Regions from separate parts of the Rhizobium arsenicireducens genome, predicted to be linked through region 2. Evidence: riboswitches for the same ligand, from Rfam matches in the RefSeq annotation. Region 2 holds a riboswitch; the other holds the start of a gene.
The links. A riboswitch is a leader RNA that binds a small molecule or an ion and turns the genes downstream of it on or off. The one in region 2 is predicted to bind thiamine pyrophosphate.
Positions count from the first base shown of each region.

Region 1: it holds a riboswitch for thiamine pyrophosphate, as region 2 does, so the genes downstream of both, thiB (thiamine ABC transporter substrate binding subunit) here and thiM (hydroxyethylthiazole kinase) in region 2, are expected to answer to the same signal.

Region 1 covers NZ_CAXHYK020000001.1:3,627,348-3,636,361, forward strand. The annotation lists gene ACWPVA_RS17980 (ABC transporter ATP-binding protein/permease) at 1-1,521, opposite strand, end outside; TPP riboswitch at 1,725-1,840, shown strand; gene thiB (thiamine ABC transporter substrate binding subunit) at 1,883-2,908, shown strand; gene thiP (thiamine/thiamine pyrophosphate ABC transporter permease) at 2,935-4,557, shown strand; gene ACWPVA_RS17995 (thiamine ABC transporter ATP-binding protein) at 4,547-5,278, shown strand; gene ACWPVA_RS18000 (M48 family metalloprotease) at 5,544-7,061, shown strand; gene ACWPVA_RS18005 (RNA polymerase factor sigma-32) at 7,116-7,991, opposite strand; gene ACWPVA_RS18010 (phosphatase PAP2 family protein) at 8,233-8,988, opposite strand.
Region 2 covers NZ_CAXHYK020000001.1:3,033,356-3,042,369, reverse strand. The annotation lists gene ACWPVA_RS15090 (ComEC/Rec2 family competence protein) at 1-1,440, opposite strand, end outside; TPP riboswitch at 1,638-1,734, shown strand; gene thiM (hydroxyethylthiazole kinase) at 1,789-2,592, shown strand; gene thiE (thiamine phosphate synthase) at 2,589-3,224, shown strand; gene thiD (bifunctional hydroxymethylpyrimidine kinase/phosphomethylpyrimidine kinase) at 3,221-4,036, shown strand; gene ACWPVA_RS15070 (3-oxoacyl-ACP reductase) at 4,036-4,800, shown strand; gene ACWPVA_RS15065 (flavin reductase family protein) at 4,810-5,337, opposite strand; gene ACWPVA_RS15060 (hypothetical protein) at 5,334-5,948, opposite strand; gene ACWPVA_RS15055 (glutathione S-transferase family protein) at 6,001-6,618, opposite strand; gene ACWPVA_RS15050 (pirin family protein) at 6,751-7,662, opposite strand; gene ACWPVA_RS15045 (class II glutamine amidotransferase) at 7,944-8,771, shown strand; gene ACWPVA_RS15040 (MmcQ/YjbR family DNA-binding protein) at 8,785-9,014, opposite strand, start outside.

The sequences.
Region 1 (9,014 bases), 590 kb from region 2:
GGCGCGATCGTTGAGCCTGCCGGCGATGCGAGATAGGCCGACGCGTTGAAGCGCAGCCATCATGGCCTCGTCGGTGAAACCGGCCGAGGCGAGCGGATAGGCGAGAACGCTCCTGAGCTTGCCCTCGGGCAGGTATTCGAGCTGGGGCACGAACAGGATGTCGTCTTCCTTGGGCAACAGGATGCGGCCTTCACCATAGGGCCAGAGGCCGGCGATGGCGTTGAACAGCAGTTTGCGGTTGACGCCCTGGTCGCCGTTGATCATCACGCGCTCGCCGACGACGATAGTCGGGTTGGCTTCCTTGATCCGGAAGCCGTCGAGCGTGCAATCACCATCCACATGCGAGGCGATCGCCACCGATTCGAGCGTCAGCCGGCCGGGTTCGCCGCGTGAGATGACGATCCGGCCTTCGGCCGGGCCGTCGTCCATGTCGATCAGCGCGGCGCGCAACGCAGAGACGCGCAGAAGTGCCGCTTTCCAGTCGGCAATGGCGCCAAAATTGTCGACATACCAGCGCAGCGCCGAATGGACCTGGTTGAAGGCCGCCGCCGCCATCATCAGGCCGCCGAAGGTCATTGTGCCGGCGAAATAGGCCGGCGCGGCGATGAGGATAGGCACGAGGATGGCCAACCAACCAAAACCGGCGGTGACCCAGGTGAGATTGGTGAGCGCCCTGGCCAGGTCGCGGATGGAGCGCAGCACTGCGTCGAGCTTTTCGTGGATGTGGCGGCGCTCGGTTTCTTCGCCGCCGGCCAGCGCGATCGCCTCGAGGTTTTCGTTGGCGCGCATCAGCGAGAAACGCAATTCGGCTTCGTTGGCATAGCGAGTGGCGTTGAGGCGGGTGAGATTCCATCCGACGAGCTGGCTGAACAGCGAGGCAAGCCCTGCATAAAGGATCGCGCCCCAAACCATGTAGCCCGGAATGACGAAGCTCATGTCCTTGTAGTGGAAAACGAAATCGCTCGACAGCTGCCAGAGAACTCCAATGAAGCTGACCAACAGTATCGTCGCCTGCACCAGGCCGATGGACAGGGAGGTCGTCATTTCGGCCAGCTTGCGGGAATCCTCGTGAAGCCGTTGGTCCGGGTTAACGCCGAGCGGGCTGGAGAGCGAGAGGCCGTAGGCGCGGCGGTCGGCCAGCCATTCGTCAACCACCTGGCGGGAAAGGCCCTCGCGCATGTAGAGCGCCGTCATCTGGTTCAGCCAGGTCTGGATGACGTTCAAGAGCAGCAGGAAGCCGGCGATCTTGCCGAAGTTCCACAGCTCGGCGATGAAGGCATCGAGATCGCGGCGCTCGAGTGAATTGTAGAACGGCGCGTTCCAGCGGTTAAGCAGGATCTGGCCATAAGCGGTCAGCAGAATGATCGTCAGCAATGCGGCGGCGAGCAGCAGGATGCGGTTGCGCACCGGCGAGGCCCAGAAGGAGGCGCCGGAGATGGCGAGCTGTCGACGGAAACTCAAGTCCGCCTGGGCAGCAGTCTGCACCACGGGTGCAGGCGTATCGGGTACCGTATTGAACATGCAGTTTCTGTCTCGCCGTATCGCACCACCAGATATCATGCGTGCAGCGCTTGTCCATGCGCGGCTGCTAAAATCCGAAAGGCCGAAGTTGAAGTATGGGGCGAATATATTGGCAAAGGGTTTGCGGCCGAATGACAGTTCGGATGACGGCGCAGGCGAGCGACGGGCGCTTGCCAGCAAGGCGCCTTGGCGCTATGGCTTTTCCTGCTCTAACGGGGTGCCTTCTGTCCGGCGACGGACCGATGGCTGAGAGGCTCGAGGCCAACCCGCGGAACCTGATCCGGCTAACACCGGCGGAGGGATTAGACGCGTAGACAAACGCCCTATCCCGGATTTTCAACATGCAGAGGAGGGGCGTATCATGCCAATCTGTCATCATTTTCCTGGTCGCGGCCTTGCCGCAGTCTTCGCGCTTGCCGCCTTGTCGATTTCAAGCGCGCAGGCCGCCGACAAGACCCTGACCATCTACACCTATGAGAGCTTCGTTTCGGAATGGGGTCCCGGTCCCAAGGTCAAGGAAGCCTTCGAGAAAACCTGCGACTGCACGGTCGACTTCGTTGGTGTCGCCGATGGCGTGGCACTTCTCACCCGGCTGAAGCTGGAGGGTGAGGGCACCAAGGCCGATCTCGTGCTCGGTCTCGACACCAATCTGGTGGCTGAGGCCAAGGCGACCGGGCAGTTCGAGCCGCACGGCATCGACGTTTCGGCGGTCAAGGTTCCGGGAGGCTTCTCCGACGACGTTTTCGTGCCGTTTGACTACGGCCATTTCGCCGTCATCTACGACACCGAGGCGCTGAAGGCGCCGCCGAAGAGCCTGAAGGAACTGGTCGAGGGCGACGTGAAGGAGAAGATCGTCATCCAGGACCCGCGAACCTCGACGCCGGGGCTCGGCCTGCTGCTCTGGGTGAAGTCGGTCTACGGCGACAAGGCGGGCGAAGCCTGGGCGCAGCTCAAGGGCCGCGTGCTGACCGTCACGCCGGGCTGGTCGGAGGCCTATGGCCTGTTCACCAAGGGTGAGGCGCCGATGGTGCTCTCCTATACGACGTCGCCCGCCTATCACATGGTGGCGGAAGAGACCGAACGTTACCAGGCGGCGGCCTTCGAGGAAGGCCATTATATCCAGATCGAAGTTGCCGGCATCCTGAAGACGGCGCCGCAGAAGGACCTCGCGCGGCAGTTCATGGCCTTCATGGTCAGTCCCGGATTCCAGGACACGATCCCGACCAACAACTGGATGATGCCGGTGGCCGCGACGTCCGAGCCGCTGCCCGAGGCCTTCGGCAAGCTGGTTTCGCCGGAAAAGACCTTCCTGATGACGCCGGATGAAGTGGCGAAGAACCGCAAGGCCTGGATCGACGAATGGCTCGCCGCCATGACGCTCAACTGAGCATGGTTCCGTTGCGGCGATCACGGATGGACGAGAGGCTGCCGGCGATTGCCGGTGGCCTTTTGGTCTTCGCCCTGATCGCCGTCTTCATCGGTACGGCGATCGCCTCGCTGCTGGCGGTCGGTGGCGAGACGACCGGATTGTCCATTGCCGAAGATCCGGTGGTGCGCCGGGTTCTGTGGTTCACGCTCGAGCAGGCGTTGCTGTCGACCTTGCTCTCGGTGGGAGCGGCTCTCCCGGTGGCGCGCGCGCTTGCCCGCCAGCCGCGGTTTATTGGGCGCAAGTGGCTGATCCGCCTGATGGCGGTACCCATGGGCCTGCCGGTGTTGATCGGCGCGCTCGGGATCATCGGCATCTGGGGCCGGCAAGGTCTGGTGAATGACGCGCTGGCCGGGCTCGGTGTCGGGGAGCGGTTCAGCATATACGGGCTTTCCGGCATCCTGCTCGCGCATGTCTTCTTCAACATGCCGCTCGCTGCGCGGCTGATGCTGTCCGGGCTTGAGCGGATTCCCGCCGAATACTGGCGCACGAGCGCCAGCCTCGGCATGGGGGGCTTCGCGGTCTTCCGTTTTATCGAATGGCCGGTCCTGTGGCGGATCATTCCCGGCATCGCCGGGCTGATCTTCATGCTCTGCGCCACCAGTTTCACCCTCGTCCTGGTGCTCGGCGGCGGTCCGGCGGCAACGACGATCGAAGTGGCGATCTATCAGGCGCTGCGGCTCGATTTCGACCCGGCCCGCGCCGTGTCGCTCGCTTTCCTGCAGATCGTGGTGACGGCGGCGATCCTCGGGGCGATGGCGCTGTTCCCCGCACCTTCCGATCCCGGCACGACACTCGGTGGTGCTGCACGACGGTTCGATGCAAGGACGCTGCCGGCCCGGCTCGGCGATGGCATTCTGATCCTCGCGGCGGCGCTCTTCCTTGGGCTACCGCTCGGGCAGGTCCTCGTCGCCGGACTGCAATCGGATCTTGCCAGGCTCTTTTCCGATCAGGCGGTGCTGCGCGCCGCGACGACCAGTCTTGTCATCGGCCTTTCGGCGGCGCTCGTTTCGGTTCTGGTTGGCATTGCGGTGATCCGGGCACGGGCAGCGCTCGGTGCCGGCCGTCGTCCCTTGCCGATTGCGGTGCTCGCCTCAGCCGGGCTTGGGGCCGTATCCTCGCTCGTGCTGCTGGTTCCGACGGCGGTGCTCGGTACCGGCTGGTTCCTGGTGCTGCGCGCCCAGGGCGATGTCGCGCGATTTGCCCCGGCGATCGTCGTCTGCATCAATGCGCTGATGGCGCTGCCCTTCGCCATGCGGGTGCTTGCCCCGGCTTTTGAAGAGCATCGCCAGCGTAGCGCCCGACTCGCCGACAGTCTCGGTATTGCGGGCTTTGCCCGTTTCCGCCTGATCGACTGGCCGGTGCTGCGCCGGCCGATCCTGACGGCGCTGTCTTTTGCCATGGCGTTGTCGCTCGGCGATCTCGGCGCGGTCGCGCTGTTCGGCTCGGAAAACCTCATTACCCTGCCATGGCTGATCTACAGCCGCATGGGCGCCTATCGCAGCCAGGATGCGGACGGGCTGGCGCTTGGGCTCGGTCTGGTCTGCCTCTTGCTGGCGCTCGCGGGAACACCTGGCCTGTCGCGAAAGGAGAGCCGCAATGCCGGCTGAGAGACAAAGCGCCGTCGTTCTGGACGGTGTCACCCTCCACCTTGGATCGGCCGATTTCCATTTCGACTGCACCATCGCGCAAGGGGCGATTACCGCGATTGCCGGGCCATCGGGCTCGGGCAAGTCGACGCTGCTCAACCTGATCGCCGGCTTCGAGCAGCCGGACAGCGGCCGTGTGCTGATCGGGGGCGAGGACATGAATGGGCTTGGGCCTGCCGCCCGGCCGGTTTCGCTGGTGTTCCAGGACAATAATCTCTTTGCCCATCTCGACCTCTTCACCAATGTCGGCCTCGGCATCGATCCAGCGCTCAAACTCAAGCCCGCGGATCGGCAGGCCGTGTCGCAGGCGCTGGCGCGGGTCGGGCTCGGCGGATACGAGAAACGGCTGCCGGCGACGCTTTCGGGCGGTGAACGGCAGCGGGCAGCATTTGCCCGGGCCCTGGTGCGGCGCAAGTCCGTCATGTTGCTCGACGAGCCGTTCGCGGCGCTCGATCCCGGCTTGCGGGCCGCCATGGCCGACCTGTTGATGGCGCTGCACCGCGAGACGGGCCATACGATCGTCATCGTCAGTCACGATCGGCAGGAGGTGGAGCGGTTGGCGAGCGATGTGCTGTTCCTCGAAAGCGGACACATCGTTCTCAGCGCGCCGAAGGAGGGATTTTTCGCCACGACGGGGATTGCCTCGCTTGCCGAATTCCTGGGCCATCCCCACGGCGAATGAAGCGGGGGCGGATGGCACTGCCTTATTTTAGACGTGCAGCGATGGCATGCCCACGAAGGCCCCGGTTGGTCAATTTCGTTCTTTCTTTGCGATTATTCGCTTCGCCCTTTTTTCCTCATGCAATTTATCCATATCTAACGAATGATGCTAAAAGGACCGCACAGAGGCGAGAGGTTGCTACCCGGATCGAAATCCGGCTGTGGGGATGCTTCGAGCGATGCAGAAGGGGTCAGGAACGCGTTGGTATCGGGGCAGGACGTACATGATGAGCGGTAAGGGCCAGTTGCCGGTCGATCGGTTGCGACCGCGCCGCAGTTGCGGTCGCGCGCGCGGTGTGATCGCGCTTCTTGCCGCATCGCTGGCGCTCAGCTCCTGTCAGACGCTGTTCGAGCAGGCCTATGTGCCGAGTGTCGGTCCCTCCGATAATCCGCAGATCGTTGATCAGGTGCAGAAGGACGATCCGCGCGCCCAGATGGGTGCGCGCGAGCATCCGCGCATTGTCGCAAGCTATGGCGGCGAATATCACGACGAAAAGACGGAAAAGCTGGTTGCCAGGATCACCGGCGCGCTGACGGCGGTCTCGGAAAATCCGAATCAGTCCTATCGCATCACCATTCTCAACTCCCCGGCGATCAACGCATTCGCCCTACCCGGTGGCTATCTCTACGTCACCCGCGGCCTGCTGGCGCTCGCCAATGACGCCTCGGAAGTGGCGGCGGTGCTGAGCCACGAGATGGCCCATGTGACGGCGAACCACGGTATCGAGCGGCAGCGCCGCGAAGAGGCGGAAGTGATCGCCAGCCGGGTTGTCGCCGAAGTTCTGTCGAGCGATCTTGCCGGCAAGCAGGCGCTGGCGCGCGGCAAGCTTCGCCTGGCGGCCTTCTCCCGCCAGCAGGAATTGCAGGCCGACGTGATCGGGGTGCGCACGCTTGGCGAAGCCCGCTACGATCCCTATGCGGCGGCCCGCTTCCTCGATGCGATGGCGCGCTACAGCCAATTCACCTCGGTCGATCCCGACGCCGACCAGAGCCTCGACTTTCTGTCCAGCCATCCGAATGCGCCGCAGCGCGTCGAGCTGGCGAGGCGGCACGCGCGCGCCTTCGGACCGGAAGGGACGCACGGCGAATCGGGCCGCGAATATTATCTCAGGGGCATCGAAGGCCTGCTCTATGGCGACAGCCCGGAGGAGGGCTATGTCCGCGGACAGACGTTCCTGCACGGCAGCCTCGGCATCCGTTTCGAGGTTCCGGACGGGTTCCAGATCGACAACAAGGTGGAGGCGGTGCTCGCCACCGGTCCGGGCGACGTGGCGATCCGCTTTGACGGGGTGGCCGATGCAGAGCGCCGCAGCTTGGCGAATTATATCTCCAGCGGCTGGGTGACGGGGCTTCTGCCTGAAACGATCCGCGCGGTGCAGGTCAACGGACTGGAGGCCGCCACGGCGCGCGCCTCGGCCGAGCGCTGGGATTTCGATATCACGGTGATCCGGATCGGACCGCAGATTTTTCGCTTCCTGACGGCCGTGCCGAAGGGAAGTGCGGTGCTGGCGCCGACCGCGGAAACGCTGCGGGCGAGCTTCCGGCGAATCACGCCGGAAGAAGCGGCCACGCTGAAGCCGCTCCGCGTTCGCGTCGTGACGGTCGGGGCGGGCGATACGATCGCCACGCTTTCGGCAAGGATGATGGGGACGGACCGCAAGATCGAGCTTTTCCGGCTGATCAATGCGCTCAGCCCTACGTCTACGGTCACGCCGGGCGCCAGGGTCAAGATCATCTCGGAATAACGAAAGGGCCGGTCGAAACCGGCCATTTCGCTGTCGCTTCCGATTATCTGATTGCTAGAAGGCCATTTCGCGCATTTGTTCCGCCTTAGGGCCGTAGTGGGTGAGGGCGGCTTTGAGCTTCTCCAGTGCCCGGGTCTCGATCTGCCGGACGCGCTCCTTGGAAATGCCGAGCTCGGCGCCCAGTTCTTCCAGCGTCGCGCCCTCTTCCGTCAGTCGACGAGCCTTGATGATGCGGTTCTCGCGGTCGTTGAGCTCGGTCAAGGCGTTCTTCAGCCAGCCGCGCCAGCGCTCGCCGTCGATAATGCCGCGCACCTGCTCGTCGGGCGGCAAGTCGTTGCTCTCCAGCATCTCAAGCTGTTCGCTGCCGTCGCCATCGCGTCCCTTGATCGGGGCCTGCAGCGAGGCGTCGTTACCCGAGAGGCGAGCGTCCATGGACTGGACGTCGGCGAGGCTAACGCCGAGCGCCGTGGCGATTTCCTCGTGGATGGCCTGGTCGCTCAGGCGGTTGTCGCCCTGGGCGAGCTTGGCGCGCAGGCGGCGCAAGTTGAAGAACAGCGCTTTCTGCGAAGAGCTCGTGCCGCCGCGCACGATCGACCAGTTGCGCAGGATGTAATCCTGCATCGAGGCGCGGATCCACCAGCCGGCATAGGTCGAGAAGCGGACTTCACGCGCCGGCTCGAAGCGGGCCGCCGCCTCCAAAAGGCCGATATAGCCCTCCTGGATCAAGTCGTTGAGGGGCAGGCCGAAGCCTCGAAACTTGGAGGCCATGGCAATTACCAGGCGCATATGGGCATGTGCAATGCGGTTGCGCGCATCCTGATCGTTGTTGTCCCTCCAGCGGATCGCCAGATCCAGCTCTTCCTGGCGCTCAAGGTAGGGTTGGGCCATCGCAAATCGGATGATGTGTCTGTCAGCGGACATGGCTTTCATCGTCGTCTCCATGGGCGGTACGATCAGGACGGGTTCGTTTCGTCCCGGCACTCATTCATGAACGGGCCAAGGACCGTCGGGTTCCATCGCGCGTAGGACGTATTTTGCCGATGGCAAGGGTCCCGCGCCGCGGCACGTTCAAAACAGTATTACGCAGGAGATGGGAATTCGGTTCTGCGAGCGAGAGGGGAACGGTCATCCCTGCCTCGTTTTCACGCAGTTGTGATGTCAGGCTGTCCGCTCAGCTAGGCGGATGGTGGGGCAGCGGCGCGAGACGCGGCACAGGCCAGCCCTTGGCGTCGGGCATGAAGACCAGCCGGTAGCGGGCGAAGATATTGGCCAGGAGCAGCGAGAACCAGGCGCCGAAGGAGAGGCCCGCGATTACGTCGCTCGGATAATGGGCGCCGACCATGACGCGGCTGAAACCCATCCACAGCGCCAGGAGCATGAAGGCGAGCCGGTAGCGCGGCAGAAGGAGGATCAGGACCATGAAGATCGCGCCGACGGTGGTTGCGTGGCCGGAGGGGAAGCTCTCGAACCCCGAGCCGCTGAAGGGCGAAAAGCCGAACGCGCCGGAATCTTCGAACTGGCGGGGGCGTGGGCGGCCGATCACCCGCTTGAGGAGATTGGCCGACAAACCCGAAAGCGCGATGGCGAGGAAGACGTAGGCAGCGATCCCGGCGGTATGGTGCGCGCGAAAACGCTGTTTCGCGCCGCCCGCAAGGCGATAGGAGGCTAGCCCGGTGACGAAGAGCATGGCAGAGGCGATCAGGATCCAGCCGGAACTGCCGAACTCGGTGATCATCCTGCCGAGCGAACGGGTGAAGATATCCCGGTGGCGCGAAGCGCCGACCGGCTCGTCGAGGATCAGGAAGGACAAAAGGACCAGATTGGCGGCGACGACGGCGAAGATCTGCCAGTAATGCGGCGCGGGCGGGTGCCGGTTGAGGTCACGACGCTTGTTCAGCCAGGTCCTGATCTTGTCGATGCCGCTCACGTCCAGCCTTCCGCTTCATTCAGCCT
Region 2 (9,014 bases):
GAAAGCGGCGATCAGCCGCTTGCCGTTCGTCTTGACGTAGACAGTACCGTAAACTGTGACGTTCGACCGACCGAGCGTCCAGATGTCGTTGATAATCTTGTCGCGCAGCGTCCTGTCCGGCTTGTCGTGCAGCTTGAGCACGGCGCTCTGCAGCGATTGCACCAGCTTCTCGTCTTCTGCCTCGCGTACCGAGCGCTGCAGCTCGGTCGAGAGAATGACCGGTGCGTCGCCGCGGCCGCGTTTGCCGAGCCGTCCGAGCAGGTCCGGTCGCGGATGGATATGGCCCTCCTCGTCGCCCGAGGAGATGACGAAGGCGGCCGGATTGACCGCGTCGAGAAAGGCGTCCGTCACCTTCTCCGAGCCGTGATGGCAGACCTTCATCACATCCGAGCGCAGCCAGCCGGACGCCTTGGCGATCATTGCATCATAGGCCGGCGTGCCGATCTTCGGGAACTTGGCCTCGCCGCCGTAGTGGCAGAGCAGGTATTTTTCCGCCTTCTCGTTGAGGTCGCCGCCGAACAGGATTTTGAAGTTGCCATAGTGCAGGCGCAGGATGACGGAATGGCCATTCTTCGTCTCGCCGTAGTCACCCAGCACACGCAAGCGGTCCTTGCCCGCCGCATCCGGTTCGGGGACCGGCCCAAGAACCTCGACACTGAAGCCCCGCTGGTCGGACGGCGCAAAGCCGGGCAGCCAGCCGCGCCCGTCTTCCTGCGTGCCGTGGTGGGCCGACAGCATGGCGAAACCGCCGATATTGGGATTGTCGAGGGCATGCCTCATCGTCTGGGCGAAGGCCTGCCTCTCATTCGCCCCGACGGCGCCGAAATGCCGCTCGATGTCGGCCCGCGACAGGGCCAGGTCGCCGACATAGTTGATGCCCGTCGCGGCATCCTTCACCTTGCCGCCTAGCTTGTCGAACTTTTCCCCGCCGACACGCTCCACCAGGCCATTCTGGTAGACGGTCTCGAAGCCGAAATTCGGCCAGTTGAAGATCGGCTCGAAGCCGCCATAGTGGTCGATGTCCGGGTGGGTGATGATCGCGGCGCGGAACTTGAAGCTGGTGTTGTAGGAGCGGAAGCGCTGCAGCAGGAATTCGTACATGTGCTCGGAAACGCCGGCGTCGATGACGACCACTGCCTCGCCGAGATCCTCTTCCGGCGCGATCAGCACCGCGCCGTCGCCCTGGCCGACGTCGAGAAAGACGATCTCCAGCGGCCGCTCGTCGGTCGTATGGTCCTTGGGGATGTAGAGCGTTTCGGGCGTTGTCCCGGTCGGCCCCCAGAGGACTTCCAGCCAGCCGTCCGGCTGTTCCGACGTGACCTGCAGCCAGTCGCCCCAGAGAACCTGGCGTTTTCGGGTCCGGCGGTTGGCGGCATAGAGATAGGTCTTCGCGGTCTTTCCCCGCGCATCCTTCGGCAGTCCGACGAAACGATGATCCATGCCATTCGCCTCCTCGCCGCACGGCCGTAGCGTTCCGGCGCGCCTGCCTCTGGTAGTTTTCCACCATAGCGCAGCCCTCCTCGGATGGCGAGATTGGCGCCACAAGATTCACGCAATGCGGATACCTGTCCCGCATGTCGTCGTCCTGGGTCGGCAAGGGAGGTGACAGCCGCCTCGTCCCTGTCTATAACAGCTCCATTGAGAGACAGGGGCGTTCGTCGCAAGGCGGGCTGAGAAGTACCCTTTGAACCTGAACCAGATAATGCTGGCGGAGGGAGTTGCTCGGGGCCTTTTCGCTGTTCGTGCGCTATCTGTCCCCTTGCACTTGCCCCGCCCGAAAGGGGCAAGATGATGAAGACCGGAACACCCGGAATCCTGCTGACGGAAATGCGTAGCAATGCGCCGCTCGTCCAGTGCATCACCAATTACGTGGCGATGAACGTCGCCGCCAATGTCCTGCTGGCGGCCGGGGCCTCGCCCGCCATGGTGCATGCGCAAGAGGAGGCCGGCGAATTCGCCGGTTTCGCCGGCGCGCTCACCGTCAATATCGGCACGCTGTCGCCCGACTGGGTGGCCGGTATGAAAGCCGCGATCGGCGGTGCGAAGGCGGCCCACCGTCCCTGGGTGCTCGACCCCGTCGCCCATTTCGCCACCGGTTTTCGCCGCAAGACGGCCGCGGATCTGCTTGCCCTGGGGCCGACCATCGTGCGCGGCAATGCCTCTGAGATCATCGCCCTTGCCGGTGGCGTGAGCAGCGCCAGGGGCGTCGACAGCCGCGATCCGGTCGAGCAGGCGGAGGAGGCCGCACGGCGTCTGGCCGAGACGCAAGGCTGCATCGTCGCCGTCACAGGTGTCACCGACCTCGTCACCGATGGCAGTCGGGCGGCGCGGATCGAAGGCGGCTCGTCTTTGATGCCGAAGGTGACGGCGCTGGGCTGCTCGCTCACCTGCCTCGTCGGCGCCTATGCCGCGATGCGCCCGGACGATTCCTTCGACGCGACGGTGGCCGCCCTTGCCCATTTCGCCGTGGCCGGCGAGCAGGCGGGCAAGGAAGCGCAAGGGCCGGGCAGTTTCGCCGCACGCTTCCTCGACCTTCTGGCAGAACTCGACGGCGCCATGCTCGACAACCGCGCCCGGGTGGTGCGGCTGTGAGGCGCTTCGACCTTTCCCTCTACCTGGTGCTCGATCCGGACCTTTGCCGGCCGCTCGGCATGGTCGAGACCGCGCGATTGGCCGTCGCCGGCGGTGTCACGATGGTGCAGTTGCGCGACAAGGATGCCTCGAAGGCGCAGATGATCGAGACCGGCCGGGCGCTGAAGGCGGCGCTGGCCGGCACCGGTGTGCCGCTGATCGTCAACGACGATGTCGAGGCGGCGATCGCCATCGGCGCGGACGGCCTGCATGTCGGCCAGGACGACAGGGATGCGCTCACCGCGCGCCGCCTGATCGGACCGGACATGATCCTCGGGCTCTCGGTTGAAACCGAGGCACTGGCGGCGGCCGTCGATCCGGCCGTCGTCGACTATGTCGGGGCCGGACCTGTCTTTGCCACCCAGACCAAGCCCGGCCACAAGCCGCCGATCGGCCTGGAGGGGCTTGCCCGGCTGATTGCGGCGACCGCGCTGCCTGCCGTCGCCATCGGCGGCCTGAAGACCAGCCATGTCGAGGCGGTCCTCCGTGCGGGCGGCCGGGGCCTCGCCGTCGTCTCCGCCATCTGCGGCCAGCCGGATCTGCAGGCCGCTGCGTTCGAACTCTCCGAAGCCATCCGAAAGGCCCGATCATGATCCGCAACGTCTTGTCCATTGCCGGCTCCGACCCTTCGGGCGGCGCCGGCATCCAGGCCGACCTCAAGGCTTTCTCCGCCCGCGGCGTCTACGGCATGGCGGCGCTCACTGCTTTGACGGCACAGAATACCCAAGGGGTTTCCGCCGTGCATGCCGTGCCGCCGGATTTCGTCGCCGAGCAGATCCGCATGGTGTTTGCCGATGTGCGTGTGGATGCGGTGAAGACTGGCATGATCGCCAATGCTGCGATCGCCGAAGCCGTCGCCGGAGCACTTGAGCCGCATCGCGGCATGCCGATCGTGCTCGACCCGGTCATGGTCGCAAAGGGCGGCGCCTCGCTGCTCGATCCGCGCGCGGTCGAGGCGCTGATGACCCGCCTGCTGCCGCTCGCCACCCTGATCACGCCCAACCTGCCGGAGGCGGCCGCACTGTTGGGCGAGCGGGAGGCTGCCGACCGCGCGACCATGGAGGCGCAGGCCCTCAGACTTCGCGCGCGCGGTCCGGCCGCCGTGCTGGTCAAGGGCGGCCATCTCGGCGGGACGGAGAGCCCCGACGTGCTGGTATCTGACGCCGGCGCGCACTGGTTCGAAGCACCGCGCATCCCGACGAAGAACACCCATGGCACGGGCTGCTCGCTATCGAGCGCCATTGCCGCCGAGCTCGCTAAGGGCTCGGCGCCTGCCGAGGCGGTCGCCGCCGCCAAGGCCTGGCTTGCGGGCGCGGTGGCAACGGCCGGAGACCTCACCGTCGGCACCGGCCACGGGCCTGTCCATCATTTTCATGCGCTCTGGAACACGGAAGGAAACAACTGATGAGCCTGCCCCTCAACGAACAGACGGTTCTCGTCACCGGTGCCGGCCGCGGCCTCGGTGCCGCGATTGCCGCCACCTTTGCCCGCGAAGGCGCAAGCGTGGCGGTCAACTACCGCAACAGCGGCAAGGTGGCCGAGGATCTCGCCGCGCGTCTTGGCGGCAAGGCCTCGGCCTTCGGCGCCGATGTCCGCGACGGCGAAGCGGTCGTGCAGATGGTGGCCGACGTGACGGAGTGCCTCGGCGCCCCCACCACCATCGTCCACAATGCGCTCTCCGACTTTTCCTTCAACGGCGACGCGCGCTCGAAGCTCGATCAACTGACCTGGGACGAGATCGCCGCCCATATGGAGACGGGCGTGAAGGGTGCCTTGAACCTGATCCAGGCGGCGGCACCGTCCATGCGCGAACGCGGCTTCGGCCGGATCGTGCTGATCGGCACCAATCTCTTCCAGAACCCGGTCGTTCCCTATCATGACTACACCGCGGCCAAGGCGGCGCTGCTGTCCCTGACGCGCACGGCCGCAGCCGAGCTCGGCCCGTCGGGGATCACCGTCAACATGGTGTCGGGCGGGCTGCTGCGCACCACGGATGCAAGCAGTGCGACCCCTGAGGCGGTGTTCGACCTGATCGCCGGTTCGACGCCGCTGCGCCGCGTGACGACGCCGGAGGAGATGGCCGATGCCGTGCTGTTCTTCGCCAGTCCCTGGTCCCGTGCCGTCACGGGCCAGAACCTGATCGTCGACGGCGGGCTGGTGTTCAATTGAACGGATGGCTCACGGCATTTTCGATGCGAGGGTGATTTCCTCGCCGTCGACCGCGAAGGTGCCGTAGCCCTTGTGATGCAGGGTCTTCGACGCAACCTGTTTCGGGTCGTGCCAGGCCTTCACCACATCGAGCACGAAGAGATTGTGGCGCTCGACGAAGTCCCGATCCGTGATCTTGCATTCGAGATTGGCGAAGCACTCGCCGATCAGCGGCGCCGAGACCTCTTCGGCGGGCAGCGCGGTCAGGCCGATCTCGACGAACTTGTCGGTGTCACGGCCCGAGCAATTGCCGATCGCCACCACCTTTTCGGCCATGTCGGCCGCGGGAATGGCGATCACGCATTCGCCGGTCTTCGAAAGGGCGGTGAAGCTGTGGTCGGCGGAACTGACGATGCAGCCGATGCGCGGCGGCGTGAATTCCATCATCATGTGCCAGGACATGGTCATGACGTTCGGCTTGCCGTCGAAGGTGGTGAGCAGCACCACCGGGCCGGGCTCGATCAGCTGGTAGACCTTGTCGAGCGGGAAGGGTTTCATGCCTTTTCGTCCTCGGGCCGGTTCTTGGTACGGCGATAGCTCTCCACCCAGGCACGATAGGCTTCCGCATCGCCATATTCGAGGAATTTATCGAAGTGGGGATGTGGATCTGCGGACCGGCTCGCATGCTTGATCGGACACCAGAAGCGTTCGGTCCGCCCGGCGATCTCGCGGGCATAGGCGATCACCCCGTTGCCGTAGCCGCAATAGACGCAGTTCAGTTTTTCGAGGCCGTTGAGATAGGCGAGGTGATGACGGTCGATGACGACATAATTGCCCCGTTTCACCCGATCGATGCCGTAAACCCGGAAGCAGATCTGCTGGTAGAGCGTCACCGAAAGATCGAGCAGCGCCAGCGGAATGACGAGGCCGTAGATCAGCGGCGCCGTCAGCAGATAGGCGAGGTTGCCGCGCGTGACATAGCGCAGAAGGCCGGTGCGATACTGGCGCTGCCATGCGCGCATGTCCTTCTCGAAGCGGACCTTGCCTTGCGCCAGCTCATAGCGGAAGCGCTCGCGCTGTGCCGCGATGCGGCGGTCGAGTTCTTCCTCGAGTTCTCGACGCGCGGCAGCGAGCCGCTCCTGAATGTCTTCGAGAACGGTCTTTTCCATTATTCACTGTTCCTTGTCGCGATGCGCGGCGGTGGAGCCGGCGGATGTCCGCCTAGCCGAAATGCACCGCGTGGATGGGCGCGACGAGCGGGTTCTGTGCGATCGAGGCCGCCAGCGCCCGGATTTTAGGGCAATGGGTCGCCAGCCAGTCCTGGTCCATCCAGCTGGCCAGCATCCACAGATAGACGTCCGCCATGGTCATCTCCGGCCCGAAGAGGAAGGGTTCGACGACCGCGTCTTCCAGGATGGCGTGGTGCCGTTTCACATAGGTATCGGCGCTCGTCCTGACGCCCGTGACGCCGTCCGCATCGTCGGTATAGCGATCCGAATAGGCCTTGCACAGTTCTCCCTCGTAGATGTTGACCGCCATGAAGATCAGCCAGCGGTCATGCTGGGCGCGGGCCGGCGTTCCCGGTGCCGGTGCCAGCCGTGCAGCCGGAAGGGCGTCGGCGAGGTGCAGCATAATCGCCGAGCCTTCCGTCATGACGGATCCGTCGGGCAGCCGCAGCGCCGGCACCTGCTGGCGCGGATTGATGGCCTTGAAATCCTCGGTGAGGTGCATGCCTTCGGCGGTCGGCGTCTGAACGACCTGATATTCGGCACCGGAAAGTGCCAGGGCTGCTTCGACCGATGCGCTGCCCGAACCATTTGATCCATAAAGTAAGTACATGAAAGTGCCTCTATTGTTCCCCGGGCACTCTATCGCAAGGCGGTGGGATGGAAAGGCATCTTTGACGGGAACCGGCCCGAAATAGAAAAACGCCGGGCGCAGGGCCCGGCGTCTCATGGGACTGGGTTTGATCTAGTGATCGGCCTTGATGAAGGTGCCGTTCTGCAATTCGCGCATCGCCTGCATCAGCTCCTCGCGGGTATTCATCACGATTGGCCCGTGCCAGGCGACCGGTTCCTTGATCGGCTTGCCGGTGACCAGCAGGAAGCGGATGCCCTCGTCGCCGGCTTGCACCGTCACTTCGTCGCCGGTGTCGAACACGACCAGCGTGCGGTTTCCGGAGAGGTCGCGGATGTTCAGCTCCTCGCCCATGTATTCCTTCTCCACCTTGACGCCGAAGGGCTGGGAGGCGTCGCGGAAGGAGCCTGAGCCGGCGAAGATATAGGCGAAGGCCGAGCGGTAGGTGTCGACCGGAAAGCTCTTGCGCTTGCCCGGCTGCACCGAGATGTCGAGATAGACCGGCTCGGCGGTAATACCGTCGACGGGACCCGTCTTGCCCCAGAAATCGCCGGTGATGACGCGCACCACGGTGCCGTCGTCGTCGACGACCACGGGAATGTCCGTCCCCTTGATGTCCTGGTAGCGCGGCGCGGTCATCTTCAGCGACGAGGGCAGGTTGGCCCACAGCTGGAAGCCGTGCATCTTGCCGGCGAAATCACCCTTCGGCATTTCCTGGTGCATGATGCCGCTGCCGGCCGTCATCCATTGCACGTCGCCGGCCCCGAGCAGACCGCGATTGCCCAGGCTGTCGCCATGCTCGACGGTGCCGGCGAGCACATAGGTGATCGTCTCGATGCCGCGATGCGGATGCCAGGGGAAGCCGCGGATGTAGTCGGACGGATTGTCGTTGCGGAAATCGTCCATCATCAGGAAGGGGTCGGTCATCGACGGATCGCCGAAGCCGAAGACGCGGTGCAGCTTCACGCCGGCGCCTTCCATGGCGGGCGTGGCGTGGCTCTCATGCTTGACGGGGCGTATGGACATCGGTCGTGCTCCTTTCGAGCGAGTTTCAACTTGACCCCAATATAATCGATCGCAGGCGCGCCCGCAGGAGGCCAGGCGGGAACGCAGTGTTCACAAAAGGCGATGCCGCAGCGCAAAAAGTGATTGCGGGCACCGTCAGAATTCTGTCATCAATTACGCCATTGTTTAGATTTCGTTAGCCATTCGAGCGAAGACTGTCGACATTGCCGGCTTTGCGATTTCGGACTCTCAACGTTCGGACGAAAGGCAAAGGCAGACAGGCCATCGGAGTACGGGAAAGCATGTGTCGTTGGGCAGCCTATCGCGGTGAACCGATCTATCTCGAGGAACTCGTCACCTCCCCCGCCCATTCCCTGATCGAACAATCCCACTGCGCCACCAAGGCCAAGACCGCCACCAATGCGGATGGCTTTGGCATCGCCTGGTATGGCGACCGGCCGGAGCCGGGGCGCTTTCGCGACGTGCTGCCGGCCTGGTCCGACTGCAACCTGAAAAGCCTTGCCCGCCAGATCCGCTCGCCGCTGTTCCTCGCCCATGTGCGGGCCGCCACCCATGGCGCGACGCGTCGCGACAATTGTCATCCTTTCGTCAACGGCGCCTGGTCGTTCATGCACAACGGCCAGATCGACCATTTCGAGCGGCTGCGCCGTCCGATGGAATCCATGCTGGACGACGAGCATTTCAATGCCCGCGGCGGCACGACCGATTCCGAACTGCTCTTCCTGCTCGCCCTGCAATTCGGTCTGCGCGACCGGCCGATCGCGGCCATGGCCGAGGCCGTCGGCTTCGTCGAGCAGATCAGCCGTCACCTCATGGGCTCGGCCCGCGTCCGCTTCACCGCCGCCTTCTCCGACGGCCGGACGCTCTATGCCGTGCGCTACGCGACCGACGCCCATGCGCCGACGCTGTTTGCGGCACCCATGGGCCGCAAGGGCGGATACTGCCTCGTCTCCGAGCCGCTCAACGACGAGACCGACACCTGGGTCGAGATCCCGGCTGGCAGTGCGGTCATCCTCGATGCCAAGGGCCTCGATGCGGCGAAGTTCGAGCCGGCCTGGGAGCGGGAGGCCGGGGTGGAGCGCGTGGCCGAGCCGGCCATGGCACTCTGACAGGCAAAGCGTATCACGCCAGCGGAACGATCCCCAACTCGCGCCTCAGCTTGCGGGTCAGGCCTTGTGCAACGAGATCGTAGGACCGCTTCACGTAAAGCACGAGTTCTTCAGGCGAGAGCGATGCCTTGTCGGTAATCGAGACCCATTTGCGCTTGGCGAAATAGGGCGCCTGGGCGATTCCTCCGAGCGAGGTCAGGATCTCGAAGGTTTCCTCCGTGACCTTGACGCAGATGTTTGCAC